Regions from separate parts of the Paenibacillus cineris genome, predicted to be linked through region 2. Evidence: riboswitches for the same ligand, from Rfam matches in the RefSeq annotation. Region 2 holds a riboswitch; the other holds the start of a gene.
The links. A riboswitch is a leader RNA that binds a small molecule or an ion and turns the genes downstream of it on or off. The one in region 2 is predicted to bind cyclic di-AMP.

Region 1 (16,156 bases), 690 kb from region 2:
ATCCATTCTTTCACTCATGTTGGTTATGGTATCGCAATGGTGGATCGCGGCTCCGGCAGATGCACGAGTGGACAAAGCGTTCGGAGAGCCGTTCTCCATCGGTTCCCCGATTGAGAACGTAGCTGTTTTTGACGCGGCTTTCGGAAACGAAGATGGCCGAGATGTCATGTATACGACTGTAACTGGCAAGCCGGCCATATTCCAGGTGGTAGATCTGGTGAGCAGGGAGGTGCTGCGCAAATTCACGCTTGAAGGAACCGAAAGCTCCTGGACGCATATCACTCTGCCGGACGGTACGGTCTATATTGGCGGTAACGGTAAGCTGTATACGTATTCGCCTGTAACGAAGGGGCTGCGCGACCTGGGCGGGATTGGAGAAAGTGTCGTATACGGACTGACGTATGACGAACAGGGCCGGGTATATTTTGGTTCTTATCCAAATGCAAAGGTTGGACGCTACGATCCCTCCACCGGCGAGATGAAGGATTACGGCAACGTAATGCCTGGTCAAAGTTATACCCGGGCCACAGCCTATCATAATGGATATCTGTATGCAGGTATCGGTATTCAGGGAAGCCTTGTAAAGGTGAACGTGGACACGGGGGAAAAGGAACAAATTCCGCTGCCGACATATGGTGGTGCGGTGGAGACTGCGCAAGTGTATCAGCTTGATGCAGCAGGTAAGTATATCGTAGCTGGCCTGAGCGGAGGGAATAACGCTCTGCTGTTCTATGACACGGAAGCCGGGGATTGGAGTGATACCTACTTTTTGGACAATAAGGGAATTCGATTATCGTTTGGCGAGCCGGGCAGCAACAAAGTATATTTCGTACAGAACAACCGGTTGATGGAGCTCGATCTCATCACAATGGACGCGGTCGACACCGGAATCGAATATACCACCTACCTTCGCAATACCGCGTGGGTCGAGATGACGAACGATCCGGAGCTCCCGGGAAAATCGCTGGCTACCGTCATGTGGTCGGGAGCGGTGGCTTACATGAATATGGAGACGAAGAAGGTCAAGTCGGTTACCTACCCGTTCTCCGGTAATCCGATTCCGATTCAGACGCTGGAGAAAGGGCCGGACGGCAAGCTGTACATGAGCGGTTATCCGGGTGGGAAAGGGGCTTCATATTCCCCGATTTCCGGTGAAATTGAAACCTTCTCTTTAGGACAGGCGGAAGGCATGGCTGCACTCGGTGACAAAATGTACTTCGGTCTTTATCCGGGAGGTTACATCCGGGAGCTGGATGTGAACCAGCCGATTCAGGATGGAGTCAATCCGAAGGAGATATATAAAATTCCTCACGAGGACAGACCGTTCGCCATGACGTCTGGCGAAGGTAAGCTGTTTATTGGCACGATTCCGGACTACGGAGAACTCGGCGGCTCGCTGACCGTATATGATCCGTCACGCGGTCCTGAACAAGGATTTACTGTCTATGAAGACTTTGTACACAACCAGTCGATCGTCGGCCTTGCCGTCCACAACGGAAAGCTTTACGGTTCGACTACCATAGCTGGCGGCCTTGGAATCGATCCGACGGAAACAGCGGCCAAAATATTTGTATGGGATATCGCCAGTGGAAGGAAGCTTCAAGAATTCATTCCCGCCATCCCGGGTGCATCCGTTCAACCTAACATGATTGGTGGACTAAGTATCGGTCCTGACGGATTGCTCTGGGCAGCGGCGGATGGAACGATCTTCGCCATGGATCCGGAGACAATGGATATCGTGAAAAGCGCCAATATTTATCCGTCCGTATCCAATTATGGAAGATGGCGTCCGGTTCACATCCGGTGGAGCGAAGACGGCTACATGTTCACGACGCTTGCGGGCAGGATAACCGTAGTTGATCCAAAAGATCCCGAAGCTGCGGTCACGCTCTCGTCAACGCAATTGATGACACTTGGCGAAGACGGGCATATCTATTATTCAGATGATACATTACTTAAAAAAATCGAAGTGACGAAGGGAAGCGGAGCTGTTCACATCCCGATCGAGCTCCCTCTATTGAACAGAAGCTTTGACCAGCCTCTTGATTCCGGCGTGATCCCGGGCTGGAGCTCCTTGTTTAAAATAACGCCAAACGTGTCTTTTGGGCAGAGTGATGAGCAGACCGTAAGCGGGCCGAGTAGCCTGAAGATAACGGATACTTCCACGACGGAAACGGTCGCGGTCGCATCCGATTCCGTTCCCGTGAAACCGGGTACGGCGTATTCGGCGAGATTCCATGTTTACTTGCAGGAAGGACGTACCCTCGCTTCATTGAATTACTATGATGCCAACCATAAGCAAGTCGGCGGGACTTCGCTTCAAATTACCGCAGGAAACGGAAAATGGCAGCAGCTTGAGATGAGCACCGTTGCTCCGGAGAATGCAGCTTACGTCAGGCTGGTCTTTTTCTGTTCCCAGTTATGGATGACGAAGGCGTATTATGATGATGCATCCATAACCTATATGGAGACGGTCACGCCGGATCAGCTGCCGGAATTAATCGAATCTCGAATCGATCAAGGTGAGATACAATACCCGCTGTCGAAGCAGCTTTCTAATGCAATTCGTCAAGCACTGTTTCACTATGGAGAGGGCCGCCTCGAACAAGCGGTTCATCAGTTGGAGAATGCATTGAAGCATCTGGATCGTTCGGGGGAAGGAAACATCGAGGAAGGAACCCGGATATACGTTCAAAGCGTAATTCGCGCGTTCATCCAATCATGGCGTTAAATAGATAAACGGATCAATTATCGTTGATCTAATGAAGAGAGCTGGAATTCACCCTTCCATGCTCTCTTTTTTGTACGAGCTCAGTTGGCATTCAACTAACGGGTAACGGGCAATTTATAGCGGACAGAATGTTATGCGAGGCGCCATTTCGCCAACTACTCCTCCTAAGGTGCGTACGCTAGCTCAACCTAAGACAATTCGATACCAAAATGCAGCAGATCATCAAAACGCTATTTCCCGATATGCAGCCTCACTTATTCAGAAGAATGACACTGTTTTTATTGGTGGAGCCGGGATTCAATTTGGAATGCTAAAATACCTTCCAAGTGACATTCCTTTTACGATCGTTACAAATTCACTGACAATTGCTGAATCAATTCGCAACTTTAGTCATATTGAAGCATATTTGGTTGGAGGTAAATTACGAGCTGTTGGCGACAGCATGATCGACACCATAGCTTTCGAGATGATTAAAAAATTTAATTTCGATATTGGATTTATTACCGGAGGGGGCATTGCACTAAACGGAATCAGCACGGCTACACCGGAGGGGGCAGCTTTGACTCGTGCAGTCTCCGAAGTGTCACGTCTCTCAGTATGCCTTGCCCCGCACGAGAAAATGGGTGTTCAAATGTTTGCAACATCAATCCCTCTTCAATCAATTGATTTATTAATTACAGATCAGGGAGCACCTGAAAAGACTATACGTGAAATAGAAAGTAGAAACGTCAAAATTATGATTGCGGATGAAGAGTATCCAGAAAAAGGAGCTAATCATGAAGCTGATTAATGTTGAACGCTCCAATCCATTAGAAGGCACAATAAAAATTCCTGGTTCTAAAAATAGTTCACTCGCTTTGATCGCTGCAGCATGTCTAACCGATGAGCCGGTTACGCTCCTAGGTATTCCGAATATATCCGATATAAGGGTTATCTATGAATTAACATCTAAAATTGGCCTAAAAATCGAGCAGAGTGATCAGGGAAATGTATTTCTCGACCCAAGAAAAATTTATAGCTCCAATTTGGATCCAGTTAAATCATCTTCATTCAGATCTGCTTATTATTTCGTCGGTTCTTTATTAGCCAAATTTGGTAAAGTATCTATTGGCTTTCCGGGCGGAGATGACTTTTCTAGTCGACCGATCGACCAGCATATCAAGGCCTTAAAAATGATGGGGGCATCATTCACTTTTTTCGATCGCTACTATACGGCAGAGGCCAAGGAATTGAAGGGTGCAACGATTTACTTTGATGTCATTACTTGTGGTGCAACAATCAATGTTATGCTTGCTGCTGTTCGTGCAAAAGGAACCACCACTTTGCTTAATGCCGCCCGTGACCCAGAAGTAACAGATACTGCGAGCTTTCTGAATAAAATGGGGGCTAAAATAACGGGAGCCGGAACTGATATGATCCGTATTGAAGGTGTGACTACATTAAGAGGGTGCACTCACACGGTTATACCTGACCGATTGATTGCTGGAGCATTTTTAATGGGGGCCGGCATTACGGAGGGTTCAGTTACTGTAGAGGACGTGATTCCAAAGCATCTGTCTTCATGCATAGCAAAATTGCGTGATATCGGTATGGACATACATGAAGTTGAGAATTCCATAACAGCACAATCTACTGGCATTCTACGGGCAACACGAGTACGGACTTCAATGTATCCCGGATTCGCTACGGATTTGCAACAACAAAAAGCATTATAGGAGAGAGAGTCTATCCCGCAAGATTTAACCATGTATACCAACTTAATCGAATGGGGGCTGATATAAAGGTTCGATCCGGAGTAGCCTTTATTAAAGGTGGGAGCAACTTGCAAGGTTTGCCTTATTCTTGCAGGACTTTGTCACGACGGCATTTCAAGATCAAAAAATACATAGACATATGTACAAAATACGAGTTTTGTGAAAAAGCACCAAAGAAATGGCCGATGACGGCCAATTTTTCTACTATTATATATTCACACTACTTCATCACTTATCCATATTGTTAACGGCTTTTCTCATCTCTTCATCCGTTAAATGCGTATAGATCATCGTCGTCTGGATCGATGAATGCCCCAGCTGGTTCTTCAGCCTCGGCACATCGTTGTTCTCCAGGTGGTAGCGGGTTGCGAAGGAATGTCTCAAGGAATGCACCGTCAGTGCCGGTTTACCAAACGCTGCAGCGTATTTTTCGATCAGTTTTTCAATCGATCTCGGTGTTAACCGCCGGCTTTTGCCTTTGCGGCCGATTGGCGCTGCTATAAATAAGTAATTTTCCGATTTTTCTGGTACATATCGCGTTTCCCGGATCTTCAAGTAGCTTTCCAGGTCTAATAAGGCTTGCTGGCTAAAATATACATATTGTTCTTTGTTGCCTTTACGCAGTACGCGCACTTGGCCTTTGTTCATATCCAAATCCTCAATATTGATTCCCGCTACCTCGGATAAACGCAGTCCTGACCCGAGGATCAGCGATACGATGGCCGTATCCCGCTCACGGTTAAATTCGTGGAACCGGACCATACGTTTGTTGCTTTTGTTCAGTTCACCGAAATCATGTGCCACAAACTGCCGGAACTTCTCAAAATCGTCTTCACGTAAAATTTTGCCCTCAATGCGGTTCGCCACAGTTTCTTGGCTTTCCTTAATGGAATTAAAGTCGATCTTAGCCATCACATTTCGTTGAATATACGGCTTGAGGTCCGACGTTTCAGCCTTGTTTTGCAGGTAATCAAACAACGACTTTAACGCCGACAATTTCCGGTTGATCGTGTATTTGTTGTTGCCCAGCTGATACTCCAGAAATGACAGAAAATTTTCGACTTCGCGCACGGTCAGTGATTCCAGAACATTCAATTCAACGTCTTTGCGATCATCCGCAGCCTGTTTCTCAGCCACAAGCCAATCAAAAAAGATAAGGTAATCGTGGCAGTAATTCAGCAGCGTCGTGTGCGACAGCTTGCGTTTGCGGCTATCGATGTATTCGGTCACGTACCAAGGAAGCTCCGCACATTTATCGTCAACGCGTTTCATGTAATGCAGCTTCGTGTTTTTATCCATTTATTGCTAAAACCTCCTTAAGTACAGAATAACTTATATTTATTTATTCGTCAAATTATTATTTTACGTAATTATAAATTATAAAGATGGCACGCACCTCCTTACAGATTCATCTAGTCATCTTAGTCACTAGTCACTATTCAGTATGCGGCGCTTATTCCATCACATCCTCTAGCTCCGCGATAAGATACTTATTTTCAATTAGACTCATCATTTTCGTTACGAATGATCTTCATTGTACATTAGTGTTAGTGTCAGTTGGCTTAGCTTGTTAATTTAAATCTTACGTCATCGAACAATCGCCCAGTTATAGATTTGCACCGCTGATACTCATGGACAGCATCTTATCTAAACCGTTCCTATAATAATGAGCCTGATCATTTATATCCGTCCACTTAAAAAAGTACAATAAAACCGCGCTTATGCGCGGCTAAAATATTGCTAAGTTGTTCTTATTTAACCAACCATTTAAAACCGGTTAGGCCAAATAACCACCATCTTGATACAAATTACTTCATTGTCACCGGCAGCACCCCGCCGGCTTTCAGTTGGCCTAGCAGCACTTTGATCCCGGCGGCTGTATTTGGCTCCTGCTTACCATAAACTGCGATCCCCGAACGTATGTTCTTAATGTAGATCATTTCATATGGATTGCCCAGCGATAACAGCGTATAACGCTTGTTACGTTTGTTCATCTCATCGATCAACGTTTGATAATCAGCCCAGCCAAATTGACTGGCCACGTTACGGAACTGATATGAAGCCAGGATGACGTAATCCGCTTGATCCACCGCCTGAAGCGCCTCATTCGTTTTTCCTTGCCCGACTAGGGCTGTTACTGTTTTCAGCGACAGGTTATTTGCGGCTTGCTTCAGCTGTCTCTCGAGCTGCTTCGCCTGCTCCCCATCGGCTGCGACAATCGCAACCCGATCGCCTTGACGAATGGAATCCGGCTGCGCACCGTCACGGCCGGCTAACAAGGTGACCGCTCGCTCTGCGATGTCCCGCTCCACTGTACGATGTTTCTCGGAACCAATGACACCATTAAGCGCAGCCAATTGCTCTGTAAGGCTTTCGCTGCGGTCAAACAAACCGTATTTCGCTTTCAGCTCCAAAATCCGTTTCACTGACGAATGGATGGTTTCGATCGGTATCGCCCCGCTCTTCACCGCGTTCACCAGCGTTTGGTGCGCGGCTGCCGGGTCTTGCGGCATGAGGATGATATCCACACCTGCGGAAACGGCACGTACCACCGCTTGATTTTCGCCAAAATGCTCCGCGATCGCATTCATCGTGAAGGCATCGGAAATGATGACGCCTTTATATCCAAGCTCCCCCCGGAGCAGCCCGGTCAGCACCTTCTTGGATAACGTAGCAGGGATCGGTACGCTGCTTCCGTCCTTAAGTGATGTGACGTGTTCGTTGTCTACTGCTGGAAACGCAATATGTGCGGTCATGATCATCTCTACTCCGTTATCGATGGCAGACCGAAACGGTTTGAGCTCAACGGCATCGAGCCGCTCCCGATCATGCGAAAGCACCGGCATTCCCAAGTGGGAGTCTACTACCGTATCACCATGGCCTGGAAAATGCTTGACCGCCGCGATCACTCCCGATTGACGCAGTCCTTGGATTTCTGCGAGACCCAGTCGTGTCACCAAATCCGGATCCGAGCTAAACGACCGCATTCCGATAATCGGATTATCCGGGTTGCTGTTAATGTCGAGCACCGGCGCAAAATTGACCTGAAGCCCGAGCGCCTTTAGCTCTTCCCCGGTCAGCCGTCCGGCCGCTTCGGCGAGCGTTGTATCTCCGGTTGCGCCGAGCGCCATTTGACCCGGCAGATTCGTACCTCCGGGGATTCGTTTAACGACGCCGCCTTCCTGGTCGATGCCAAGGAACAGCGGAATGTCGCCTGCCTCCATCTGCAGATCATGCGTCAGAGTGGTGACCTGCCGAGCGTCTACGATATTTTTATCAAAAAGAATAAGTCCGCCCAAATCCTGATCATGGATGCTGCGTTTGACTCCTTCATTTACCGTAGTCGTCACTTGCCCGTTCCATTGCCTGATGTCAGGCATAAGCATTTGGCCGACCTGCTCGCTGACCGTCATATAGGACATCAGCTTATCCCAATCCTGTGCCTGAATGGCCCCTTGACGTTCGAAGCGAATGACCCGTGACATAAATACGGCAAACTCCGCACGCGTCACAGATCGGTCCGGACGAAAGGTGCTATCTGAATATCCGCCGATCAATCCGTTGGAGCTCATGATGAGAATAGGCGCTGCCGCCCAATGCTTTGCTGTATCCGTTATTGTTACGGGTTGCTGGCCTTTTACGAGTGAATAGGCCCGTGTAAGAAACGCCGCCGTTTCGGCACGGCTCATCGGTGCATCTGGATGGAATGTGCTGTCAGGAAATCCGCTGGCCAGCCCATGTTTTGCGGCAATGGCAATTTCAAGATAAAAAGGATGGTTCTTAGGCACATCTGTATAGGTCATGACGCCGCCCGCTTCTTGCTGCAGCTCCTGCGGATAAAGCTCCCGCACCATGAAAGTAACGGCCTGCGCTCTTGTGACTTGCCTTTCGGGCATAAACTTCCCGTTACCGTATCCAGCGACGGTTCCCCGTTCGGCCATATAGGTGATGCCGTCTTCCGCCCACTTCGAGTGCTGCAAATCGCTAAATCGTTCTTCCGCAGCCGCGCTTCCTGCCCATACGAGCACAGAACCGAGTACGGCACCGAATATCGTTATTAGTTTCCCATTCATCTGTTCCACCCCTGTTGCCGTTCTATATACGTTGATTAGACGCAATGGATGAATATTTGTTGCGTTAATCCTATGACACACTGCACAGAGTGTAAAAATACGGATCCCCTACTCTGCAGGAAATAAGCCCTTACTCATAAGCCATTACGCTCAAGCTATTATTCCCACGGGATTATTCTTTCCCTTCCTATATATCCGCTGCTTTTACGCTAAAAAAAGACCGCCGGCACAGATGCCGGGGCCTCATTACGAATGGTTTGAACCATCTGAATCGCTATTTTTTTAAATGATACGGTACCGTTGTCACAACAACATCTTTGCGGAATAAAAGATAAGTCCGGATCATCAAACTCGTCTGGTTGTGCAGCAGATTGTGCCAGCTCCGCTTTGGAATAAATTGCGGAATGATCACCGTGACCTGGTAGTTGGATTCGCTCGCTTTCCGGTGCACCGTATCGATAAATTTGCTAAGCGGATGAATGATGCTCCGGTACGGAGAATGCAGCGTCACAAGGCGCACGTCGGGCCGCCATTTTTGCCATTTTTCCTCAAACCGGTTCTCTTCTTCCCGTTCAAACGGAATATATACCGCAATGATCTGATCCGCCGCCAGCGACTTCGCATAATTCAGGGAATGCTCCACGACATGCGTAATGCCCGAGACGGGGAGAATGATCACATTGCCTTCAATCGGTACCGCCGGCTCACACGTCGACAGCCGCAGCTGCTCGCCAACCGCCTCATAATGCTTCTTGATCCGGTGGAACAGATACACGATCAGCGGCAAAAAGATCAGAACCGGCCAGATCTGCGTAAACTTGGTTGCAAAGAACATCACCGACACCGTAAAGCTGATCAGCGCGCCGATCGTATTGATGACGAGCTTCGTCACCCAACCCTGCGGTTTTTCCCGGATCCATTTGACGATCATTCCCGTTTGCGAGAGCGTGAAAGGGATAAATACCCCTACCGCGTACAGTGGGATCAAATGTTCCGTCTGTCCGTGGAAAGCGACGATCAGCACGATGGACAGTAGCCCCAGGATGATGATTCCGTTCGAATATCCCAAACGGTCACCGCGGACAGTAAACATCCGGGGAATAAACCGGTCTTTGGCTAAATTGACCGCCAGCAGCGGAAACGCCGAATATCCGGTGTTGGCCGCCAGGATCAAGATCAGTGCCGTCGTGCCCTGGATGAAAAAGTACATAAAATTCCGTCCGAACGTCTGATTGGCAATCTGGGATACGACCGTCTCCTGGGGATTTGGGGATATACCCAAATAATAAGCAAGAAATACGATGCCCGAGAAGAGTACAGCCAGCAGAATCCCCATTGCCATCAAGGTTTTGGCCGCATTGTTCGGAGCCGGATCCTTGAAGTTCGGGATGGCGTTCGAGATCGCTTCGACCCCGGTCAGAGCGGAGCTGCCCGAGGCAAAAGCTTTTAAGAGCAGGAACAGGCTGATTCCCGCCACCGGCGTCCCGACCGGTGTATGCAAATGCGGTGAAACGTGACCGGTCACGATGTTGTACATACCGACGCCGATCAAAATGAACAGCGCTAAGGCGAACAGATACACCGGATAAGCCAGGATGGAGGCGGACTCGGTGACGCCCCGCAAATTCAGCAGCGTGATGAGAATGACGAAGGTGACGGCAATCCCCACCGTATGCTCATGCAGCGCCGGAAACGCCGAAGTCAGCGCGTCCGTGCCCGCCGAAACGCTGACCGCAACAGTCAGAATGTAATCTACCAGCAGCGATCCGCCGGCCACCAGCCCGGGATAGATTCCCAGATTCTGTTTGGAGACGACGTAAGCGCCGCCGCCATGCGGATAAGCGAAGATGATCTGCCGGTAGGATAAAATGAGTGCAGCCAGCAAAATCAGTACCCCGATTCCGATCGGTATCGAATACCAGAACGCCGCCGTGCTGACCGTAACCAGAACCAGCAAAATTTGCTCCGGCCCATACGCTACGGACGAAAGCGCATCGGAGGATAGAATGGCCAAAGCTTTTTTCTTATTCAGTTTTTGTTCTCCCAATTCGGTAGACTTCAGCGGCCGTCCGATCAAAAGTCTTTTCAATGCTGCCATAAAATGTTTGTCACCGCCAGTGTTAGAGTTGAAATGCTCATGATGTACCCGTTAGACACGTGTTCAACCCTTTTTGGGCACAACAAAAAAAGCCGCAGGAAAGCTGGACCTTCCCGTGGCTTTACGCGCACGACAAATCCCTCTTTCATAACGCTTACGAGGTTAGCTGACGGATTCGGGACCGAAAGTATCCCTACACTCAATAAATGAACATCAAGTGATTCACCCCTGGGACGAAGGCTTAGCTTCCTCCCTTTGGTTCCCCCGCTCCTGATTTCAGAATTCAGCGATCAAGGAGTACTACGTTTCAGGTTCACAAGTTCACGATTACGAATTGAATCTTACTCCTTCCGGATGCCTGCTGTAAAGAAGCAAACGGTTTGAGATACGTATGAAAAAATTCAAAAGAACTTCATGTCAACGCTTACATTGGCGGCAATCTATTAATTTCTGGCTGTAGCTGTGCATATCGCTTGTTTACGCTATTCAATTCATAGCGGCTTCTAAATATTTCGATCCGCCGCATTCCTCAGCGAAGCCTCTACGGTATCCAACCGGTTCAAGCAGTGATACCGGACCATTTCGAGGTCGTTATCCACCTGGTCTGGCTCCAGGTCACGCTGCAAAATATTCATGCACCAATGGGTCAGGTTTCTCAAATGATGGCGGTATGCATAATAACGCAGTAAATCCGGGTTCAGCTCCATCTGTTGACCTAGTTCCTGCTCATACCCTTTGAGAAAATGACCCAGTCCGTCCCCGATATACCCCACGATATCCAGCTCCGCTGGCGCAAGTATGGCCGCTTCCCAGTCCAGGACGACAAGCCGGCCGTCCGCGGTCTCCATCAGATTCCCTCCCCACAGATCACCGTGGCAGAGCACATTGGGGGCCGGGTCAAGCACGAGACGTTCACGAACCCCTGTGATCTGGTGCAGCAGATCGGTTATGCGCGTTTGCTGAGGGATAACAAGCTCACGCAGCAGCTGGCTAGCGGGACTTGCGCCGGGCTGAAGATGCTCAAGCTGCTGCAGGAATTCGAACAAATGTTCGTAAAAAGAGACATCATACGTTTCACTCGCAAGGCCGGATGTGGTAGTGAAAGGAGTCAACTGCCGAATCCGCGCCGCCAGCCGTCCAACACGCTCCAAGTTATGCTTGGAAAAAGGGTAAGCCTCAGCTAAGGTCTCTCCTTCGATAAATTGAAACAGCACCGCTGTGCAATCAGGAAGGGAAAGCAGAAAAGCACCGCTTAAGGTTCGGAATGGACAAGGCAATTCCATAAATCGGCCGGTCTGATGCAATTCCCACATAAACGGAACATATCGCCTGCACCGAAGGATACCTTGGCGGTGGCTGTCATTGCCATGGTCAAACAGTTTCAGATAGTATCGCGTCCCGTTTTCTCCCTCCACCCGGTAAGAATAGGCCGAATCCCCATAGGGGATAAAAATGAGCCTCCGGGCAGCAATTCCGTAAGCTTCGTTCAAGTGATGCACAAAAGCCCCTTCGTCCATTCGATAAGACTGCCTCACTTCGCTCTCCCCTTTACATCACGTAGTGCGGTTAAAAGCAATCAAGCCCGGTGTCTGTGTAACCCGGACTTGATCGCACTCACCTCTTAGGAGATTAAAACAATCTTTCATTCATTCACCAATGTTAACAGGCAATGTTAACCGATGTAGACCACCGCACCGCCGCGCCTGTACGCCTTTGGCAGTTCCGTCTCCAGCAGCTCGAGTCTGCGTAACATGTGGTCGAGGTCGTCCCCATGCATGTGGCTTCGCGCCCATTCTTTAAGCTGGGACACTTCGCCCAAGACAGACGGGATGTCCTCGGACTCCACGTCCGTACCGTCCTGGAAAAGTGCGACCCACTGCAAGTTCAGCTCTTCCACCGCCGGCACCCAATATTTCTGGAAAAAGGATTCCGTCGCCACCGGAAGCATAAAGGACCGTTCAAATTCGTCTTCCGGGTCCACAATAATGGCGCTGATTGACATGTTATTTCACCCCAAATCGAATGTTGAATGTATAATCCGGGAATTCTTGACGCAGCTTGTTCAAGCTGTTCTCCGCGGCTGCCCGTAACGCCGGCGAGTCCCCGTCCAGCTGAAACTCAAAATGCCGGATTCCTTTGATTTGCTCCAATGTCGGGATCTCCGACGTTCCATCAGGCGTTGTTCGCGTCCCAACCGCCTTCTCCATCAGGTTGTTGATCCGCACCTTCGTTTTCTGGTACAACTGCTTATCTGTAAATTGCTGCGGCGTCTGCTGCGGCTTACCCGTTTTTGGATGGATGCGGTCGAGCCCTTGCGCCGACTTGGCTTCATAGAAGATGCCCTTCTCCAGATCGACGCCGTCAAACTCCCCAAGCGCTCCGTTCTTGGCATCGTGGAGCTCCACCCCACGGTACTTCGCTTTGCTCCAATGTACGTAATCGTCTGCATCGTTCTTCGGCGGCTGCTCCTCGGGATCTTTTTCCTTCTTTGGCGGTGGATCCTCTCCATCTGGCTTATGCGGCTTCTTGGGCAGGTCAGGTTCCGGCTTCGGCTCCTTTCGCCGTTTAAGCAGCTTCTCCAGCCAATCCTTCAGCCTGCTGCCGCCCTTCTTTCCGAAGCGTTCGGCCAGCCTGCCGAACGGAACACGGCTCAGTGCCAGCGCAAGCAGCGTAGAGATCACATTTTCGGGGGTGAGCAGCCTTTTTGGATCGCGGATATCCTTAGCGATTTCGTGGCCGCTCGCCGGTATGCTCGCCGCCGTTAAGGCAATACCGAGTGCCGGCCAGAAGCTGACGAACATGAAGGACAAAGCGAACGCTCCGAGCACGATGGCGCTTTTTTCCCAAAAACCGAGGCGGTCCCACCAGTTCTGCAGCGAATCGAACATGCATGAGAAGCAAGCCGGATCGGCGGGATGGACGTGCGCCTGGCAATAAGCGGCGAAGCCCGCCAGCCCGGCGACCATCAGAAGGACCGCGGTTACACCGGCGGCGGCACGGAAGTGCTTCAGCATTCTCGTCTGCAGGTCACCCTGCAGCGCGGCGGCTTCTTGATTGCCGTATAGGAGCGAGAAGCCCAGCTCCCTGCGTTCCCGGGTCCAGGACATGACGCTCGCCAGCCGTTCCCTGCGGGTCAAGAGAGACTCCAGCATATACCACAGCTCTGACACCGGGTTGATCCATCCTTCGCCTTCCATTCTCGGCAGCCGGCTTTTCACCCGATTCAACGAGACGTAATCCAGCACGAGCCCAATTGCCAGCATCAGGAGGAACACGCCTTTCGTGCGGTATCCGCTCCCCGTCAGGTCGCTGATTTTCATAAACCAGTCCGGCAGTGAGCCCTGACCGTTATAAGCGGCATGATCGATGATCGACCAGACGAGCAGCAGTGTGGGCAGGGCGAAGATGGCGTCGCTCAGCCGCTTGCGCAAACGCACGGCCAAACCGAGCCCTAAGGTTATCATGCCGGTGTGCACCGGATGACTGACCGACATGATGGTCGGAAAGATGCTTTCTTCAAACCGGCCGGGGAACAGCGTCCAAAAATCCCAATGGATGGTTTCCCCACCAAGCATCGTCACACTGTAGCCGTACGTCCGCCCGATGATGCCGGAGTTCAGCCAGCGGCGCGTCAGCTCTTCCATCAATTGAAAGCCCACGCCCGCCCCGGCTCCGGCCAGCGTATAATCGGCAAGGCTCATGGAAGAGGCGCGCCGTGAAAAGAGCAGAAACAGCCCGAGCGGCAGCAGCTTCCACACTTCCTCGAAGATCGGAGTCAGGACAGCCTGGGACCAGGTGTCCCGCGTATCCCCGCCAAACAGGCCGTGAGCCGCGAGCAGCGTCAGCGCCGTAACCGGGATGACGAGAAAGATGCCCAGCAGCATAAACATGGCCGCCTGCTTCCAGGTAAATGTTTTGCTCCGGCAAAGAAACCAAAACTGCAGCATGACATAAAAGGACCATAAATACTGGACGAGCATCGTGCGTGAATCCCGGTACAGGAACAGGCCCAGGATAAAAAACAAAAGGGATACCCAGCACCAAATCGTATATAAGGTTTTGAGCCACGGGAGGCGCCGGAGCGTTCCCTGCACCCACCGATACACCCCTTCAGCGATATCCCTGATTCCGTTTCGGATGTTCCAGATTGTATCCGTTTCCATCTCCTCCTTCATGGCATCACCCTGATTCTGAGGGGCTGTCCTGACAAGAGCTGTGAAGATATAAGATCCGCTTCCTCCCCAATATACCTTATATTCGTCTTGGGTTGGGCAGTGAATATGGGGATGCAAACCAAAACTGGACCATTTTCCCCCTCCAAGGGGACTAAGGTCAGCCGAAAGGCCGCCGTTAACCGGCACGAGTGGTGCATAGCTCCTATAATCAATCCGTCCTGTTCACTCGTTTCTGAAGATCTGCAGGACCGTTTCCGAGATAACCTGCTCCAGGACGTCCCCGTGCAGCGTATACAAAAAATCATCCTTCACGAAACGATACACCACTTTCTCCGTTCGGTCATCACGAAGCTCCTTCATGGATGGAACGGCTTTCTGGTGAGACAGAACCGGATAAGGTGACGGACTACGCAGACGGGTAACGGACAAGCGTAATCCATTTGGGTAACGGATTCGGATCTCCGGTTCCATAAATTTATCGTCATACACCTCGACCGTGCGAATCTGATCTTCATCCGGAAAACGAAGCTCGCTTCGAAGAAGCACCCTCGCCTCCTGCATCGTACTTGGGCGCACGTTTCGGTCCAAAAAAAGGCCAGCTCTCAAAATCATCAGTATGACCAAGGCTGTAACGGACATTGCACTGATCAGTATAAAAAGAAGCTGTCTGCTTTCCTTTTCCAACGGTCTGCTCCTTCCCGCTACGGTTTGAATATACGTGTGTATATTAACGAAGCGAGAACACAGGCAAGGGTTACGGGGGTTAACCCGATACGAAATATAAATTTAATGAATTTGGACGCGGTTACTCCTGAAGGATCAGTTACATTTGATTTCAACTTGATATTAACCTGTATATGCGGGGCAAAATTCTGCCGGGACATGGCGGAGAACGATACTTATTAATGAGATTTATAATTTATATGATTAAATAAAAATGGTAACCCCCTCTTTTTCCTTTAACATCGTGCCTATGAAACCGAAAAGCACGCTCCCCACAGCGGGAATCGTGCTTTTTAAGGGTGATTCGCTAATTAATTCATGCCGTTAATTATTGGATGTCCGTCCTGTAGTTCCGAAGTCATTTCCCATCGGACTCCTGCGCCTCTTCCAACCTGCGGCGCTTGGCATCCCGCATTTTCCGCCAGACGGAAACGAGGATGATGCAGCCGGAGAGAATGATATTGATCCAGACCGACAGAACAACCACGACATACGGCCCGGTGCCGGGCTTTACCGCCGTCAGGGAGACGAAACAGAGCAGCAGCAGGACTAGTGACATCGAAAGAACGATTCTGGACAGTGCTCCGAAGTCCCCCATCACA
Region 2 (16,156 bases):
TGCTTGATTAGCTTCATTTCCGCAATGCCTAAGTTAAAAAGCGCGCAAGTACTGTTTCGGGATCTTCTGTTCTCCGTTCAGCTCTTGGGCCGCATGAAGCGCCCAGTAAGGATCCTTCAGCATGCCTCTGCCGACTGCGACCAGATCCGCCTTTCCTTCCAGCACCACCTGCTGCGCTTCCTCGTAATTTTCCAAGCGGCCGACAGCGATTACCGGAACATCCAGCTTTGCCTTCATTTGCTCCGCCAATTCCACCTGGTACCCCGAGCCGGCCTTCGGTCCGCCGTTCGATCCGATATGACCTTCACCGCCGGAGGAAATATGGAATACGTCCACGCCCGCATCCCGGTATCGTTGGCAGATTTCCGCGCAGTAATCGACGTCATAACCGCCGTCCACGTACTCCTTGGCTGACACTCTCATCAGAACAGGCATGTCTTCAGGGACCGCCTTCTTGACGGCTTTAACAACCTCTTCTCCGAACAACGCCAGGTCTTTTCCATACGCATCATCTCTTCGGTTGGTCAGCGGAGAATGGAACTGATGGATTAAATAGCCGTGAGCGCCGTGTATCTCCACGGTATCAAAGCCGGCTTCCACCGCGCGCCGGGCCGCTTCCCCATAGGCGGTAACCAGACTCTGGGCCTCTTCGGTGGACAAAGCTCTCGGAATTTTATATTTCTCGTCAAAACGGATGGCCGATGGGGCTACGGGCGGGTTCGCGTCCTCCGCCTTGCGGCCGGCATGGCCCAGCTGGATGCCGATCCTTGCGCCATGGGCGTGCACTTCGTCGACGATTTTGCGGTAAGCAGGGATCTGCCCGTCATCCCATATTCCCGTATCCCGGTTCGTAATCCGTCCGTCCGGGTGAACCCCCGTCATCTCTACGATAATCAATCCGGCTCCGCCGACTGCGCGGGATACATAATGGACATAATGCCAATTGTTAGGGATCCCGTCCTCAGCCTGTACCGAATATTGGCACATCGGAGGCATAACAATCCGGTTTTTCAGAGATAATCCTTTAAGTACATAAGGTGTAAATAGATCTGCCATTGCTTCGTGTCTCCTTTATGTTGTATGTGATTAAGCCTATATGACAACAGGGTTATATGATTGCAGCGCCGCCGCTCATCGTCCATACCTTGCGGTTACGGCCAACGTGCAGCGACCGTAATCCATCAGTTCTATTATACACGCTTTGCCGAACGATATGAAAATGTAGCCCAGCAACTGATTTAAAGCAACATAATTGCATCAACATATGGACATAACAAGGATAAATCATGCTTTCGCTGTTTGTCCGCGGTGGAAAGGAGTCGAGACGGATGAAAAAGAAGCTGTTATGCACATTGCTGTCTTCCCTGCTGATCTTGTTGTTGATCTGTCCTTGGCAGTCCGGGTGGCCGGCAGCCGCCGCTCAAGGCGGTGAACCCCCGGAACATCCGTCAGGTTCCGAACCTGCACGGGAAACCAGCAGCCGGGAGGCGAAAGAAAAGCGGAAGGAACAGCAGATCCTTACGCTAGGCCAGCTGATCAAAAAATATCCCGAAACGTTCAAAATTCACGGTCCGCGCGTCAAAGAGGTGGCCCTAACCTTTGATGACGTGCCGGATCCCAGATTTACTCCTCAGATCCTGGATGTGCTCAAAGCCCATCATATTAAAGCTACCTTTTTTGTGATGGGCAGCCGGGCGAAGAAGCATCCCGAGCTGGTCGAGCGCATCGTCCGTGAAGGACATGTGATCGGAAACCACTCCTATAATCATCCCGTGTTTCACAAATTGGAGATGGACGAATATGTAGCCGAGATTAAGCGGACGGAGAACACGCTTTACGGCATCGTCGGCTATAAGCCCAAGCTGATCAGGCCGCCTTATGGAGACATCACGGAACGCCAACTGCGCTGGGCCAAGCAGCAGGGCTACAAAATCGTAAACTGGAACGTCGATTCGCTGGATTGGAAAGGAATCAGCAAGGAAGCGGTCAAGCGCAACGTGCTGTCCACCGTTGGGCAAGGCTCGATCATTCTTCAGCATGCGGGAGGCGGAACCACGTCCAATCTCAGCGGTACGATCGATGCCCTTCCGGACATTATTCAGACTTTGAAAAATAAAGGCTATTCATTCGTCACGCTGCCGAGGTTACTTCACGTTCCAAAAGACAAGTAACGCGCTGAGCGTACAAAAAAAACCGGCTTGAGTACAAAAGCCGGTTTTTCCGTGTTATTATGAATAGCATTGACTATTTAATGAAGTACAGCTCAACGTCCTGGAACCCGAAGGCACTAACGCTTTCCGGGCTGCCCGGCACGAAAATGTCGATGCGTTTCCCCTTAATCGCACTGCCGGTATCCTTAGCTGTCGCTACGAAGGCTTTCTTCGGAAGGCCTTGGAAGCTGTGACCGGTAACCAGCACTTTCGTTCCCAACGGGATAACGGAAGGGTCAACCGCGATCGTTCCCAGCTTCAGCGGGTTGCCGAAGTAGTCCACTGCTCCCCACTTGCCGTTTTCGCTAGCGGCAGATGAATAAGCCGTAGCTCGGACGTCGAGTGTTTTGGAGTAATTGAAGGTTTTACCCCATGCTTCCACAACTTTGTCATCGCCGTTGACGTTCAGGGAAGCTGCTGTGATGATGGAGCCGCTGTCCTCTGCGGCAAATGCCTTGGCTGTGCTTGCTCCGGGAACGTTTAATTTCAGGCCCGGATAAATATTGGTTGCTTGTACATTCGGATTTGCATTCATCAGTTGATTCAAATTAACGCCATATTGTTTAGATAGTGTATAGAAGGTGTCTCCATCCTTCGCTACATGGACCGAGTCCGCAAACGTGGGTACCGTCTGTACCGCCAGAGAAATGCCGATGATGGCTGCAAGTGTCTTGATTCCTTTAAATCTTTTCATGGTTCCTCCTTAAGTCGTGATGCCTGCGAAGTTAGCTGTCGGATTCGGATTGAGGAGACAACCCTACGCCCTGTTGGTGCGATTCACCCCAAGCGTACTATGTACACAAATTACATCCCCCGCACTTTACCTTAAAAGTTTCGGCTCAACAAATATATCACAATTTTGTAACCTGTGCGCATGAAAATGTTACCAATCCAAAACCATTGAATGATCAGGCTTTATTTAGAGTTGTTAGCTGACTTAAGCAAGGGAGCAACGGCTCAATTCCTTTCAAAAAAGTTACAACTTCTTCATTCATTTTAACTTTTATTCATAAAAAGGTACAAAAAAAGCCCTGGATGAGTAATATTCTCGTCCAGGGCTTTATCATTTGTAGATGCAGGCTCTTGGTCAAAGGACCTTGCTCAGAAAATCTTTCGTGCGGCTGTTTTGCGGGTTACCGAACACTTCTGCAGGCGTCCCTTGCTCGACGATTTGTCCGCCGTCCATAAAGACGATCCGGTCGCCGACTTCCCGGGCAAACCCCATTTCATGGGTTACGATGACCATCGTCATGCCGCCCTCCGCGAGCTTCTTCATGACCTCCAGCACTTCGCCGACCATTTCCGGGTCCAGCGCCGAAGTCGGCTCGTCAAAGAGCATGACGTGGGGCTGCATGGCCAGCGCCCGCGCGATGGCGATCCGCTGCTTCTGTCCGCCTGACAGCTGGGACGGATACGCATCCTTCTTGTCGGATAATCCGACCGTGCGCAGCAGGTCAAGGGCAATCCGTTCCGCCTCGGCCGGCGGCTGCTTTTTCACCTTAACCGGCGCCAGCATGAGGTTCTGCAGCACCGATTTATGCGGGAACAGGTTAAAATGCTGGAACACCATGCCCATTTTTTCGCGTGTGGCATTGATGTTATGGCGTTTGTCCGTAATCGGCTCGCCTTCAAACGTGATCTGTCCCCCTGTCGGGGTTTCGAGCAGATTCAAACAGCGGAGAAAGGTACTTTTTCCCGAGCCGCTGGGGCCGATCACGACGACGACCTCGCCTTTGGCGATGTCGATGTCGATCCCTTTCAGAATCTCCAGCTTGCCGAACGATTTGCGCAAATCTTTAACGCTGATCATCGGTATTCAGCCTCCTTTCAAATGCCCCCAGCAGCTTGGACAAGGTAAACGTCATAATGAAGTAGATGGCTGCAATGACCAGCAGCGGACTGAGGTAATCATACGTAATTCCTTGGATAGCCCCCGACTGGTACATCAAGTCGGTGACGCCGATAAACGATACGATGGATGATTCCTTGATAATCGTAATAAACTCATTGCCGATGGCCGGCAGCACGCTTTTTACAGCTTGGGGCAGCACGATGTACCGCATCGTCATGCTGCGCGTCATTCCGAGGGAACGGGCCGCTTCCGACTGGCCCCGGTCTACCCCCTGGATTCCGGCACGGAACACTTCCGCAAGGTACGCGGAGCTGTTAATGGACAGCGTAATTGCACCGGACTCGATTGGCGTAAATTTGACCCCGAAGGCCACGAGGCCGTAGTGAATAATAAACAGCTGAACAACCATCGGGGTACCGCGGAGAACTTCCACCCATACCGAACCGATCAGCTTCGGCAGCCACAAGCGGGACATCCGCAGCAAGGATATAATAATGCCCAGCACGAAGCCGCAGATGACGCCGATGGCCGCCAGGAGCAGTGTATACTGGATACCTGTCGCAAAATACGTCCGGTATTCCCAAAAAACGGAGAATATATTCATAAAGACCCAAGAACCTCCTTTGTCATCATACCTGCCTGTCCCATCCTTTCCCTGTATACAACAGATCGGGACATTTTTGAAACAAGGTACCCATCATTGAACAGAAAAAATAGCGAATTCGCTTCGCTATTTTATCCGACGTATAAAATGAGAACAGACAGCTTAACCTCTATTTCTGTGCAGCCAAATCGCTCGCTTCGGCAACGTACTGCTCAATCTTGTTTTCGGATTTCAGACGGTCCAGCGTTTTGTTGATTTGGTTCACGAGCTCGGTGTTGCCTTTTTTGATCCCGATCGCGTAGCCGTCTTCCTTATAATCAGGAACCGCATCCGCAATTACCAGACCTTTGACGTTCTTGATGTATGCCTCGGCAACCGGCTTCTCCATGATGGAGGCATCCACGCGGCTCGAGTTCAGCTGCAGCACGATGTCGGAAATTTTGCCCAGACCGGTGATCTTCGCGCCCGGAATCGTCTTGGCGATGTCCTCCTGGATGGAACCCTTCTGAATGCCGAGCGAAGCTCCTTCCAGAGCTTTCATCGTGCTGTATTTGTTTTTGTCAGCTTCTCTGACGACAACGGCCTGCTCCGCCTTATAGTAGTTGTTCGAGAAATCGATTTGTTTCTTGCGTTCTTCGTTTGGTGTAAGGCCCGAAATGACAAAATCTACGCGGCCGGTGGACAGCTCGCCGAGAAGCGCATCAAAGCTCATGTCCTTGACTTCAAGCTGCGCCCCCATGTCTTTGGCGATTTCCTTGGCGATTTCGATATCGAAGCCGACGATTTGGTCCTTGCCGTTCACCATTTTATGAAATTCGTACGGCGGGAAGTCCGCGCTTGTTCCAAGCACGATCGTCTTGCCGCTGGCCGGCTTTTCGCCCGCTGCCGTGCCGCCCTCAGTCGAAGGTTTGCTTCCGCATCCGGCAAGCAGGGAGCCTGCCAGCAGAATGCATGCCGTTAGAATACCCCATTTTTTCATATCTATCTCTCCTGTCCATTTCAATGATACTTATTGTTGTTCAAAGGCATGATCCGTATCCGGCTCAGCCCGAAAAACCACGGTTCTAATCATACAATAAAAATGCATGATTATGCAATGACATTTTCATACAGTGGTCAATACATTTCAAAATAGCCAGAATAATGCGGATTACAGCTTTTTAATCCCATTTATTCCTAGTTCTATTGTTTCTTTTAGTCACCTCCCCTTCTTTTTCGGAATAAATATGTATTTACCGTTTCAAAGCCCTTCTCCTTCCTCATATCGATGCATAAATCCCTTCAAAAACCTGCACCCTTTGAAAGAAACGCTTCTTATTAAGTAATTACACGCAATGGGGACTCCTACGCAAAAAGTTCACCGAAACGTCAGAATACGGCGGCAGCCATGGTTCATCATTCCGGGAATGAGGTATTAAATAGCTAGATATTTAGTGGAGGTGTAGTCATGCTGCTGGAAGCTTTATACCATGTCCCCCGGGACAAATGGGCCTATGCATACGATCCGAAGACGATACATCTGCGTGTCCGCACCAAACGAAACGACGTGGATACGGTAGTTGCGATGACCGGAGACAAATACGACTGGGATTCGACCTATTTTGAAATTACGATGGAAAAAGCCGCGACCGACGATATGTTCGATTATTGGGAAGCTGCCGTACTGCCTAAATACAAGCGTCTTAGCTATGCGTTCCGGATCACTTCCGGCAAGGAAACGATTTACATGCTCGACAACGGGCTGTACCGAAATTGTCCGGCGCCGACGGGCGGCTATTACGAATTTTCTTACATACATGAGATCGACGTATTTAAGGTGCCGGATTGGGCAAAGGATGCTATTTTTTACCAAATTATGCCGGAACGTTTTGCAAACGGGGATCCAAGCAATGATCCGAAAGGGACACAGTCTTGGGGAGGACAGCCGACAACAGACAATTTCTTCGGCGGCGACCTGCAGGGCGTCCTGGATCATTTGGACGACCTGCTCGATCTGGGCATCAATGCGATATATTTCACACCTTTGTTCACGTCGCCGTCGAACCATAAATACGACATCGTCGATTATAAGCAGGTTGATCCGCATTTTGGGGATAACGAGCTGCTCAAGCAGGTCGTGGAAGCCTGTCACAGCAAAGGGATCCGCGTCATGCTCGATGCCGTGTTCAACCACTGCAGCGAACAGTTTCCACCGTTCCAGGACGTCCTTAAGCATGGGGAAAAGTCCAAATATGCCGATTGGTTTCATATCAACCAGTTTCCGGCACGGGTTGAGAACGGGATCGCCACGTATGACACGTTCGGCTTCTTCGGCAATATGCCAAAGTTCAACACGGCCAATCCCGAGGTGAAGCAGTATTTGCTGGACGTTGCCGAGTACTGGATCAAGGAAATCAAACTGGACGGCTGGAGGCTGGACGTGGCGAACGAGGTCGATCACCATTTTTGGCGGGACTTCCGCATGGTCGTCAAAAACGCCAATCCGGACGCATATATCGTCGGGGAAGTGTGGAGCGATTCCTTGGCCTGGCTGGTCGGAGACCAGTTCGACTCTGTCATGAACTACCCTTTTGCTGACAAGGTGCTGGAGTTTTTCAACGGAGGCATGGACGGACTGACGTTCGCCAACAAAATGGGCACCATCCTGATGCGCTATCCGCAGCAGACGAACGAAGTGGTGTTCAACATGCTGTGCAGCCATGATACACCGCGGCTCTTGACGCGCGTCGGCAACGACAAGCGCCGGATGAAGCTGGCGGTCGTCTTCCTGTTCACGTTCATGGGGACGCCATGCATCTTCTACGGCGATGAGGTGGGCCTCACCGGAGGCGGCGATCCGGACTGCCGTAAATGCATGGAGTGGGATCCGAAGAAGCAGGACCGCGAGCTGTACGATTTTTACAAGCTGCTCATCGGTCTGCGCAAAAAAAACAAGGCGCTTCGCGAAGGCCGCTTCCGCTTTTTGAAGGCGGAACCGGGTAATCCCAACATCATTTACGAGCGCATGGACAGCCGGGTTCATTTCACCATCTGGATGAACAACACCGACAAACCGCAAGTGCTATCCCACCCGATGGTTACGAACGACTGGAAGGACGCCTTGTCGGGCGACAAGGTGCCTACCCAGAACGGAACGATGAACGTCAGTCTGGACCCTTACGGGTACCGGATTTTGTACCGAAACCTCACCAAATAAATCGGTTTCTTCATAACGAAAAGCCTTCCGGAGTTCCGGAAGGCTTTTTCCAAATGGATTCTTAGCGGCTGTGGATATTACCACGGAGCCGGCTTGTACCAGCTCCGTTGCTCAAACGGTGACGCGTTCATAAATGTCCATATACTCCTTGGCGGACATGTTCCAGCTGTAATCCCCGGCAAAGGCGTTCTTGACGATTTTGCTCCAATGCTCCGGCTGTTGGTAAAACGAAGCTGCACGGCGGATCGTATGCATCATATCGTGGGCGTTGAACGCCGTAAAGCTGAAACCGTTGCCCTCGCCCGTAAACTCGTTGTAAGACTGCACGGTGTCGTTCAGCCCCCCGGTCTCGCGAACGATCGGGATGCTGCCGTACCGCAGTGCCAGCAGCTGGCTGATGCCGCATGGCTCGAACTTCGACGGCATGAGGAACATGTCGCTGCCCGCATATATTTTGCGTGACAGGGCGTCGCTGAACGTAATCTGCGCCGACATGTTGTCCGGATGCCGCCCTGCCGCTTCGCGGAACCAATGCTCGTAGGCGGAGTCGCCCGTGCCGAGCAAGACGAACTGGAAGTCGTCGTGATCCAGCATTTCGTCCAGCACCCGCGTCACGAGATCCAGTCCCTTGGACTCGACCAGCCGGGTCACCATCGCGATGAGCGGCACGTCCGGCTTAACCGGCAAGCCGAGCTCCTGCTGGAGCCCCGCTTTGTTTTCCCTCTTTTTCGCCAGGTTCGACCGGTATTTTACGTAGAGGCTCGCATCGTTAGCGGGATTGTAGCTCTTCGTATCCACACCGTTTACGATCCCGCTAAGCCGGTCACCGAGCGAATACAGCAGCCCTTCCAGCCCATATCCGTAGTGGGCCGTCTGAATCTCCTTGGCATAGGTCGGACTCACCGTCGTCACGTGATCGGCGTAGACGATCCCGCCTTTCATAAAGTTGACGTTTCCGTAAAACTCAAGGCCTTCCGGCGTAAAATATTGGTGTCCCAGCTCCAGCAGTTCGCCAAGTACCTCGTAAGGATAAATTCCCTGGTACAGCAAATTATGTATCGTAAACACGGTACGGATGTGCTGGTAGTACTCGTTATGGCGGTAGTGCGCCTGCAGCAGCACCGGAATAAGCGCCGTATGCCAGTCATGGCAGTGGAGCACGTCCGGCTCGGAACCGATCAGCGGAAGCACTTCAAGCACGGCCCGGTTGAAAAAGGCAAAGCGTTCGCCGTCGTCCATGTATCCGTACACGCCGTCCCGTCCGAAATAGTATTCGTTATCGAGAAAATATACGGGAATGCCGTCGTACACGAGCTTTTCGATACCGCAGTATTGATTTCTCCAGCCGACCGGCACTTTTATTTCCGTGAGATGCTGCATTTCATCTTTAAATTGCCGTGGTATCCCTTTATGTTTGGGCAAAATGACCTGCACATCCGCGCCGCTTCGTTTGAGCGCTTTGGGCAGGGCGCCGATTACATCGGCAAGTCCCCCTGTTTTAATAAACGGTGTCGATTCCGCTGCTGCAAATATGACTTTCATCTCTCCTGCCTCCTATTCATTGATCCGCGGGCCGTCTTCCGTCACCGGTTTCCTTCCGGTGCCTCTGCCCGATCTTTTCTTTGTCTCTGCAGTAGGCATTTCTAACCCTTCCTTGCCTTTGGACGCCGACACACGGCTGGATTCACCGGATTTGCCGGACCTTGCCGCGGCACTTCGCTTGCTTGGCTTACTCTCTTTACCCGGAACCGCTTTTTTCGTACGAGGCTGCTCCCTTTTATATATCAGCATACTGAGCGGCGGCAGCGTTAATTCCAGACTGCAGGTTTGTTCATGCCAAGGGATCTTCTCCGTCTGCACGGGTTCGGCGCTAAACTCGCCGCTTCCACCATATCGGGAATCCTCGCTGCAGAACACAGGCACGTACGTGCCGGACTTGGCAATCCCGATCCGGTAATGCTCTCGCCGCACCGGTTGAAAATTAATAATGACGACAAGGGTGTCACCGGCTTTCTTCCCTTTTCTGAGGTACGAAATGACGCTTTGCGTGTTGTCATGCGGCGTGATCCATTGGTACCCTTCAAGCTCATGATCCCGCTCCCACAGCGCTGGTTCGTTCAGATACAGCCGGTTTAATTCCGCGGTATACCGCTGCATGCTGCGGTGGCTCTCGTAGTCCAGCAGCAGCCAGTCGAGCTGCTCCTGGTCCTTCCATTCGATAAACTGGCCAAACTCCCCGCCCATGAACAGCAGCTTTTTCCCGGGATGGGTCATCTGGTATCCAAGCAGCAGCCGAAGCCCGGCGAACTTCTGCCCGTAATCCCCGGGCATTTTGCTGAGCAGCGATTTTTTGCCGTGAACAACTTCATCATGGGATAAAGGCAGCGCATAATTCTCAGAATAAGCATAAGCAATCGGGAATGTCAGCAGATGATGACGCCCGGGCCGCTGGTCAAACGGCGTTTCTACATAATCCAGCGTGTCGTTCATCCAGCCCATGTTCCATTTGTAATTAAAGCCCAGCCCGCCTTCGTGCACGGGTGCGGTAACCCCGGGCCAAGCGCTGGATTCTTCGGCCATCATCAGCGCATTTGGGAAATAGCTGAACACCACGGTGTTCAGCTGCTGCAGGAAAGCAATCGCCTCGGTGTTCTCGAGACCACCGTTTTCGTTGCGCTGGAACTGTCCTTCCTGCTTCTCGAAATCAAGCCGCAGCATGCTGGTGACCGCGTCGACCCGAAGCCCGTCAATGTGGAACATATCCAGCCAGAACAACGCGTTGGAAATCAGAAACGAGCGGACCTCCGGTTTGCCGAAGTCGAAGCTGAGCGTGCCCCAGCCGGGTTTTTCAGCCTTATAGGCATCGCTGTATTCAAACAGCGGCGTCCCGTCAAACCGGCGGAGTCCGTGGGCGTCCTTGGCGAAATGGGATGGCACCCAGTCCAGGATGACGCCGATATCGGCCTGGTGCAGGGCGTCCACCAAATACATAAAGTCATGCGGCGTCCCATAGCGGCTCGTCACGGCGAAATAGCCCGTTCCCTGATATCCCCAAGATAAATCGTATGGATGCTCCGCAAGCGGCATAAACTCGACATGGGTATAATGCATTTCCTTCAAATATGGAATAAGAAGATCAGCCATTTCCCGGTATGTATAAAAAGTCCCGTCCTCTTTCTGCCGCCACGTACCGAAATGGATCTCATATATATTCAGCGGCTTGCGGTAAGGTGCTTTTCTCTTTCTACGCCAGGGGCCGTCATTCCATACATATCCGGCAAGATCTGTGACCACCGATGCGGTGGCCGGGCGAAGCTCCGACTGAAACGCATAAGGATCGGCCTTCAGGAACCGTTCTCCGCCAGGTCCGGTCATGTCATATTTGTAAAAAGTACCTGAACGGATTCCGGGGAAAAAGCGAGTCCAAAAGCCTGAATCGGGTATCTTATATAACGAATCCTTTTCTCCGTTCCAGTTGTTCCAGTCTGCCGCCAAGCCTACAGCCTGGGCATGGGGCGCCCAGACGGTGAACCGGACGCCTTCCTCGCCTTCTTCCACAGCAGGATGAGCGCCCAACATCCTGTGACTGTGATAGGAGGTCCCTTCATGAAACAAATAGATGTCTTCCGCGGACAGCGGCTGACCCGGCGCCTTATTCATGTTCTCCAAATGATCACCTGCTTTAGGAATATAGTGCATGTAAACCATTACCCCATTGTAGCCAAAATGAAAATAAAAATGACCGCTGAAAGATAAAATTGTAATTTTTCAGTGATATTTCAATATAATCGTTTCAGATGGGCGATAGTCGTTTATTTATGTACTACATTGACAATTTTGAATGGGAGGAAACGACATGAAGAGAAAAGAATGCATCGCCATGTTGCTTGCCGGAGGTGAAGGGCGCAGATTATCACCTCTGACATCGAAACTGGCAAAGCCCGCTGTTCCGTTCGGCGGCCGTTACCGTATTATCGATTTTCCTCTCAGTAACTGCGTAAACTCAGGCATTGACACCATCGGTGTGCTGACGCAGTACGAGGCAGAATCGCTTCATCTGCATATCGGGGAAGGCGAACCATGGGGCCTCCAAAAAAATGGAGAGGACGGAATCACCCTGCTGCCTTCTTACAACACAGGATCTTCTGAATATTTGGGAACTGCTGATGCCATTTATAAAAATATCGAATATATTGACCGTCACCAACCGGAGCACGTACTGGTTTTGTCCGGTGACCATATTTACCACATGGATTATAAACAAATGCTTCAATTTCACCAAAAGAACGGCGCCAAAGCCACCATCTCTGTCATGGAGGTGCCTTGGGAGGAAGCCAGCCGTTTCGGGGTCATGAGCGTGGACGAATCGCTTCGTATCTCGGACTTTGCCGAGAAACCGGCTGAACCCGAAAGTAACCTGGCTTCCATGGGCATCTATTTGTTTGAATGGGAGTACCTCCGCAGACATTTGATGGAGGACGCCGCAAATGATGCCTCAAGCCATGACTTCGGCAAGGATATTATTCCGAAGATGCTGGCGGATCAGGATGAGCTGTTCGCGTACCGCTTTGACGGGTATTGGAGAGATGTCGGTACTGTTGCCAGCCTTTGGGAAGCACACATGGACCTCTTGTCCGACGATCTGGACTGGAAGCTGCATAACAGTGAATGGCCAATGTACACCCGTCCATGGCGTACGAAGCTCGGATCGACACGGAACCGCAGCGTGATGGCGACCAACTGCCTGATCTCCGAAACGTGCACGTTGGACGGCATAGCACATCAATCCGTCATGTTCTGTGGTGTCGAAGTCGGCAAAATGTCCGAGATTAAGGACAGTGTCGTGATGCCGAACGTCCGGATCGGACGCAACGTGCAGATCGAGCATGCCATTATTGGCGAAGGAGCGATCATTAAAGACGGCGCGGTCATCAAAGGAACGCCGGGTCAGGTAACGGTAGTCGGCCCTTACGAAACCGTTTTGCCGAAACCAAGCATTCGTACCCAGCCTTCCCGACTGCTGCAGGATGTATACGAGAAAACCGGACGCCTGCGTGCCGAAGGCTTATCCTCTTAATACAATATGTGTGAATATACAAAGAGCGAACCCCTTTTTTTCCGGGAGTTCGCTCTTTGATGTGTATGGACTTCATGAAAGTTTCTCGTCTGCGGGAGGAAGCTCGGGTGCACCGTCCGTTTGAGCGGTATTCTCCGGCAGCCGAGGCAGGGACACGACGATCGTCGTCCCCTCCCCCAACGTGCTCTGGATGAGCAAAATTCCTTTATGAAGCTCAACCAGCTGCTGGGAGATGGCTAGCCCAAGACCGGTGCCGCCGTTGAGCGGATCCACCTGAAAGAACCGGTCGCGCACTTTGACCAAGTGATCCTCGCTGATCCCGATTCCCGTATCCCTCACTTCGGTTACGACATTGTCGCCTTCGAAGTACACGACCAGATCAATTGCCGAATGCTCATGCGAAAATTTGATCGCATTGTCCACCAGGTTCAGGAACACCTGCTTCAAGCGGTTCGCGTCTCCGGCCACGAGCGGTCGGTCCTCGGACTTCAGCCGGAGCTCGATTTGCCTGCTCTCCGCCTTCGTCCACAGGTTCAGCATGATTTCCTGGAGCAGCTCTTTGATATCGACCCGGCCAATCGCAATCTTCATCTCATTCTGCTGCAGCTTGGAGAAGTCGAGGATTTCCTCAACGAGGCCGATCAGGCGCTCGGTCTCCTTCGTAATGATCTCCATGCCGATCCGGGTCTCCTCGGGGTCATAGCCTCCCGAATTGATCGTTTCGCTCCACCCTTTAATACTCGTCAGCGGCGTCCGCAGCTCGTGCGAAATCGACGAAATGAAATCGTCCTTGACCTGATTGCTCCGGACGATCTCCTGGGCCATATAGTTCAGCGTGGATGCCAGCTCGCCAAGCTCGTACTTGTAGTCGCCCTTGATCCGCTGGTTGAACTTGCCGCGGGCCATCTCGGCGGAGACGGCCGTAATCGTGTTCAGCGGCTGCACGATTGAGTTGGCAAGACCCATACTGAATACGAGCACGATGGCAAGGACAGCCGCTCCTACGCCCGTGGCCAGCATGGTTAGATTAAACAATTTATCGTTGACCGTTTCCAGCGAGGTGACATAACGGACGATATAGCCATCCTGCCCGCTGCTCTGCTCAAGCTTCGACACGGCCATGACATTTTCACCGGTGCTGGCCTGACGCCCGACCCAGCGGCCAACGTTGCCGGACAGCGCCTGGGATATATCGGCCGTCTTCACAGACATATCGGGCTGAAACTCGGAAGAGTTGATCAGCACGTTGCCCTGGGTATCCAGAATTTGCACGTTGGCCGAGTTCAGATCGTAGTAGGTCAGCATGGAAGCCAGGTCGCGGTTCCCGTCAAGTCCCGGGTTGATCCGCTGGTAATAATAATCCTCCACATTGTCGATATGGTTTTTAATATGACTATAAATGCTGTCATAGTAATACGTTCTTATGGCTAATAAAAAAATGACTTCCGCCAGCAGAAGTGCCGAGAACACTACGATAAAGTAGTGCAGGACAATCTGCCTGCGTATGCCTTTCTTGATCATTGTCCCTGACCCTTCCATTTATAACCGTGGCCCCATACGGTCTGTAAAAATTCGGGGTCCGACGGATTCTCCTCGATTTTTTGGCGGAGACGGCGGATATTCACGTCCACGATTTTAGGATCGCCCATATATTCTTTGCCCCATACATGATCGAGCAGTACGTCCCTGCTGAGAGGCGTATTTTCTTTTTCGAGGAAAAATTGGATCAGCGAAAATTCCGTCGGCGTCAGTTCGATCGCATGCCCGTTCTTCTTGAACTGCTTGGAGATCAGGTCCAGGCTGAACGGACCGGAGTGAAAGCTGACCTTCGCCGTCGTTTCGCGGTGAACGTTCACCCGGCGCAGCAGCGATTGAATCCGTGCGATGAGTTCGGTCGGACTGAACGGCTTGCTCACATGGTCGTCCGCGCCGACGGACAGAGCGTACACCTTGTCCTGCTCCTGCACTTTCGCTGTCAAAAAGATAATACCGATCCGTTCGTTCGTTTCCCGGATACGGCGGCATACCTCAAAACCGTCGATCCCCGGAACCATAACGTCCAGCAGTGCGATATCGATATCGGGATTGGACGTCAGTTTATCGAGCGCCTCGTTCCCGTTTGCCGCCTCCAGCACATCGAAGCCGTTGCGTTTCAAGTTGATCACAATAAAACTGCGGATGGAATCCTCGTCTTCCAAAATTAAAACTTTACTCACTGATCTTTTCCTTCCTTTCAATCGGGGGTACCTCGTTCTTCAGCTGCTTTTTGCTGTTATCGATATCAAAGTCCCCGTATTTCTTGTAGCCGATCACCTTGTCGTTAGTCCGGTACAGGTACTTCCATTCATCATGCTGTTTATCCCACTCGGCCAGGGTGAAAAATTTGATCTCGGCCACCGTTTTGCCGGTATCGACCATCACGAAGCGCAAATACTGGTTCTTGATGGACTTGGTGTCCACCGTCACCTTGTTATGCCACTCCGGCGGGAAGAAGCCCAGCTCGAAGCCGTTCTGTAAATCACGATATTGCTCGGCGACGAATTTTAGTCCTTGTTTGCCGTCCCACTGCGAATATACGAAGAAGTTCGGAATTTCATCGGGCTTGAAATAGTTCCAGCCGATCGGCGGCTCTACGGATCCGATTTCGATGATCCCGTCATTGTTCACGTCGCCGCTCTTGACCGGCAGATCCTTGAATGTGGTGTCCTGATTGCCTCCGAACACGGACTTCAGCTTCCCGTCCTCCATCACGATGATGTTGGAATAAGAGGCGTCTCCCCCGCCGATCGAGGTGTCGATCACAATGCCTTCCTTGGCTCTACCTTCTGGATCCTTATAGACATTACCTGCGACAATATTGTAATAATTCGAAACGTACGGATCCATATCCAGCTTGTCAATTTCGACATAGCTGCCTTCTTCATACTGGTATGTCGCCACAAAAGCCTGATCATTCTGCTTCAGGCTAATAATCGTCAGGTCGTTCTTTTTGTCCCCGTTCAGGTCCATAATGACGAAATTGGTGTAATCCTGCATCAGGTCTTTCTTGATGCTGCCCTCCGTATACGTATAGACGTACAAACGGTTCACAGGGTTTTCGTCCCTTCTGGAATATCCGGCGATAATATCCGGCTTGCCGTCATTGTTCAGGTCCTTGAACTGAAGAGATTCCAGTACCCTGCCCTCTCCGTCGAAAGATGTTACCTTCGTCCACGTT

Region 1: linked by a shared signal. The riboswitch ahead of KI379_RS13335 (APC family permease) and the one ahead of KI379_RS16445 (3D domain-containing protein) in region 2 are both predicted to bind cyclic di-AMP.

What each region holds. Positions count from the first base shown of each region.
Region 1 is NZ_BORU01000001.1:2,857,404-2,873,559, reverse strand. It holds gene KI379_RS13360 (FIMAH domain-containing protein) at 1-2,731, shown strand, start outside; gene KI379_RS13355 (DeoR/GlpR family DNA-binding transcription regulator) at 2,865-3,521, shown strand; gene KI379_RS13350 (UDP-N-acetylglucosamine 1-carboxyvinyltransferase) at 3,508-4,446, shown strand; gene xerS (tyrosine recombinase XerS) at 4,714-5,784, opposite strand; gene KI379_RS13340 (glycoside hydrolase family 3 N-terminal domain-containing protein) at 6,294-8,558, opposite strand; gene KI379_RS13335 (APC family permease) at 8,833-10,656, opposite strand; cyclic di-AMP (ydaO/yuaA leader) riboswitch at 10,792-10,955, opposite strand; gene KI379_RS13330 (phosphotransferase enzyme family protein) at 11,160-12,191, opposite strand; gene KI379_RS13325 (hypothetical protein) at 12,329-12,658, opposite strand; gene KI379_RS13320 (PrsW family glutamic-type intramembrane protease) at 12,660-14,819, opposite strand; gene KI379_RS13315 (hypothetical protein) at 15,054-15,377, opposite strand; gene KI379_RS13310 (hypothetical protein) at 15,913-16,152, opposite strand; gene KI379_RS13305 (oligopeptide/dipeptide ABC transporter ATP-binding protein) at 16,152-16,156, opposite strand, start outside.
Region 2 is NZ_BORU01000001.1:3,547,255-3,563,410, forward strand. It holds gene KI379_RS16435 (NADH:flavin oxidoreductase/NADH oxidase) at 34-1,056, opposite strand; gene KI379_RS16440 (polysaccharide deacetylase family protein) at 1,329-2,171, shown strand; gene KI379_RS16445 (3D domain-containing protein) at 2,245-2,904, opposite strand; cyclic di-AMP (ydaO/yuaA leader) riboswitch at 2,908-3,060, opposite strand; gene KI379_RS16450 (amino acid ABC transporter ATP-binding protein) at 3,298-4,020, opposite strand; gene KI379_RS16455 (amino acid ABC transporter permease) at 4,007-4,666, opposite strand; gene KI379_RS16460 (transporter substrate-binding domain-containing protein) at 4,836-5,645, opposite strand; gene KI379_RS16465 (alpha-glycosidase) at 6,114-7,862, shown strand; gene glgA (glycogen synthase GlgA) at 7,974-9,404, opposite strand; gene glgB (1,4-alpha-glucan branching protein GlgB) at 9,417-11,522, opposite strand; gene KI379_RS16480 (glucose-1-phosphate adenylyltransferase) at 11,719-12,939, shown strand; gene KI379_RS16485 (sensor histidine kinase) at 13,012-14,460, opposite strand; gene KI379_RS16490 (response regulator transcription factor) at 14,457-15,155, opposite strand; gene KI379_RS16495 (FG-GAP repeat domain-containing protein) at 15,148-16,156, opposite strand, start outside.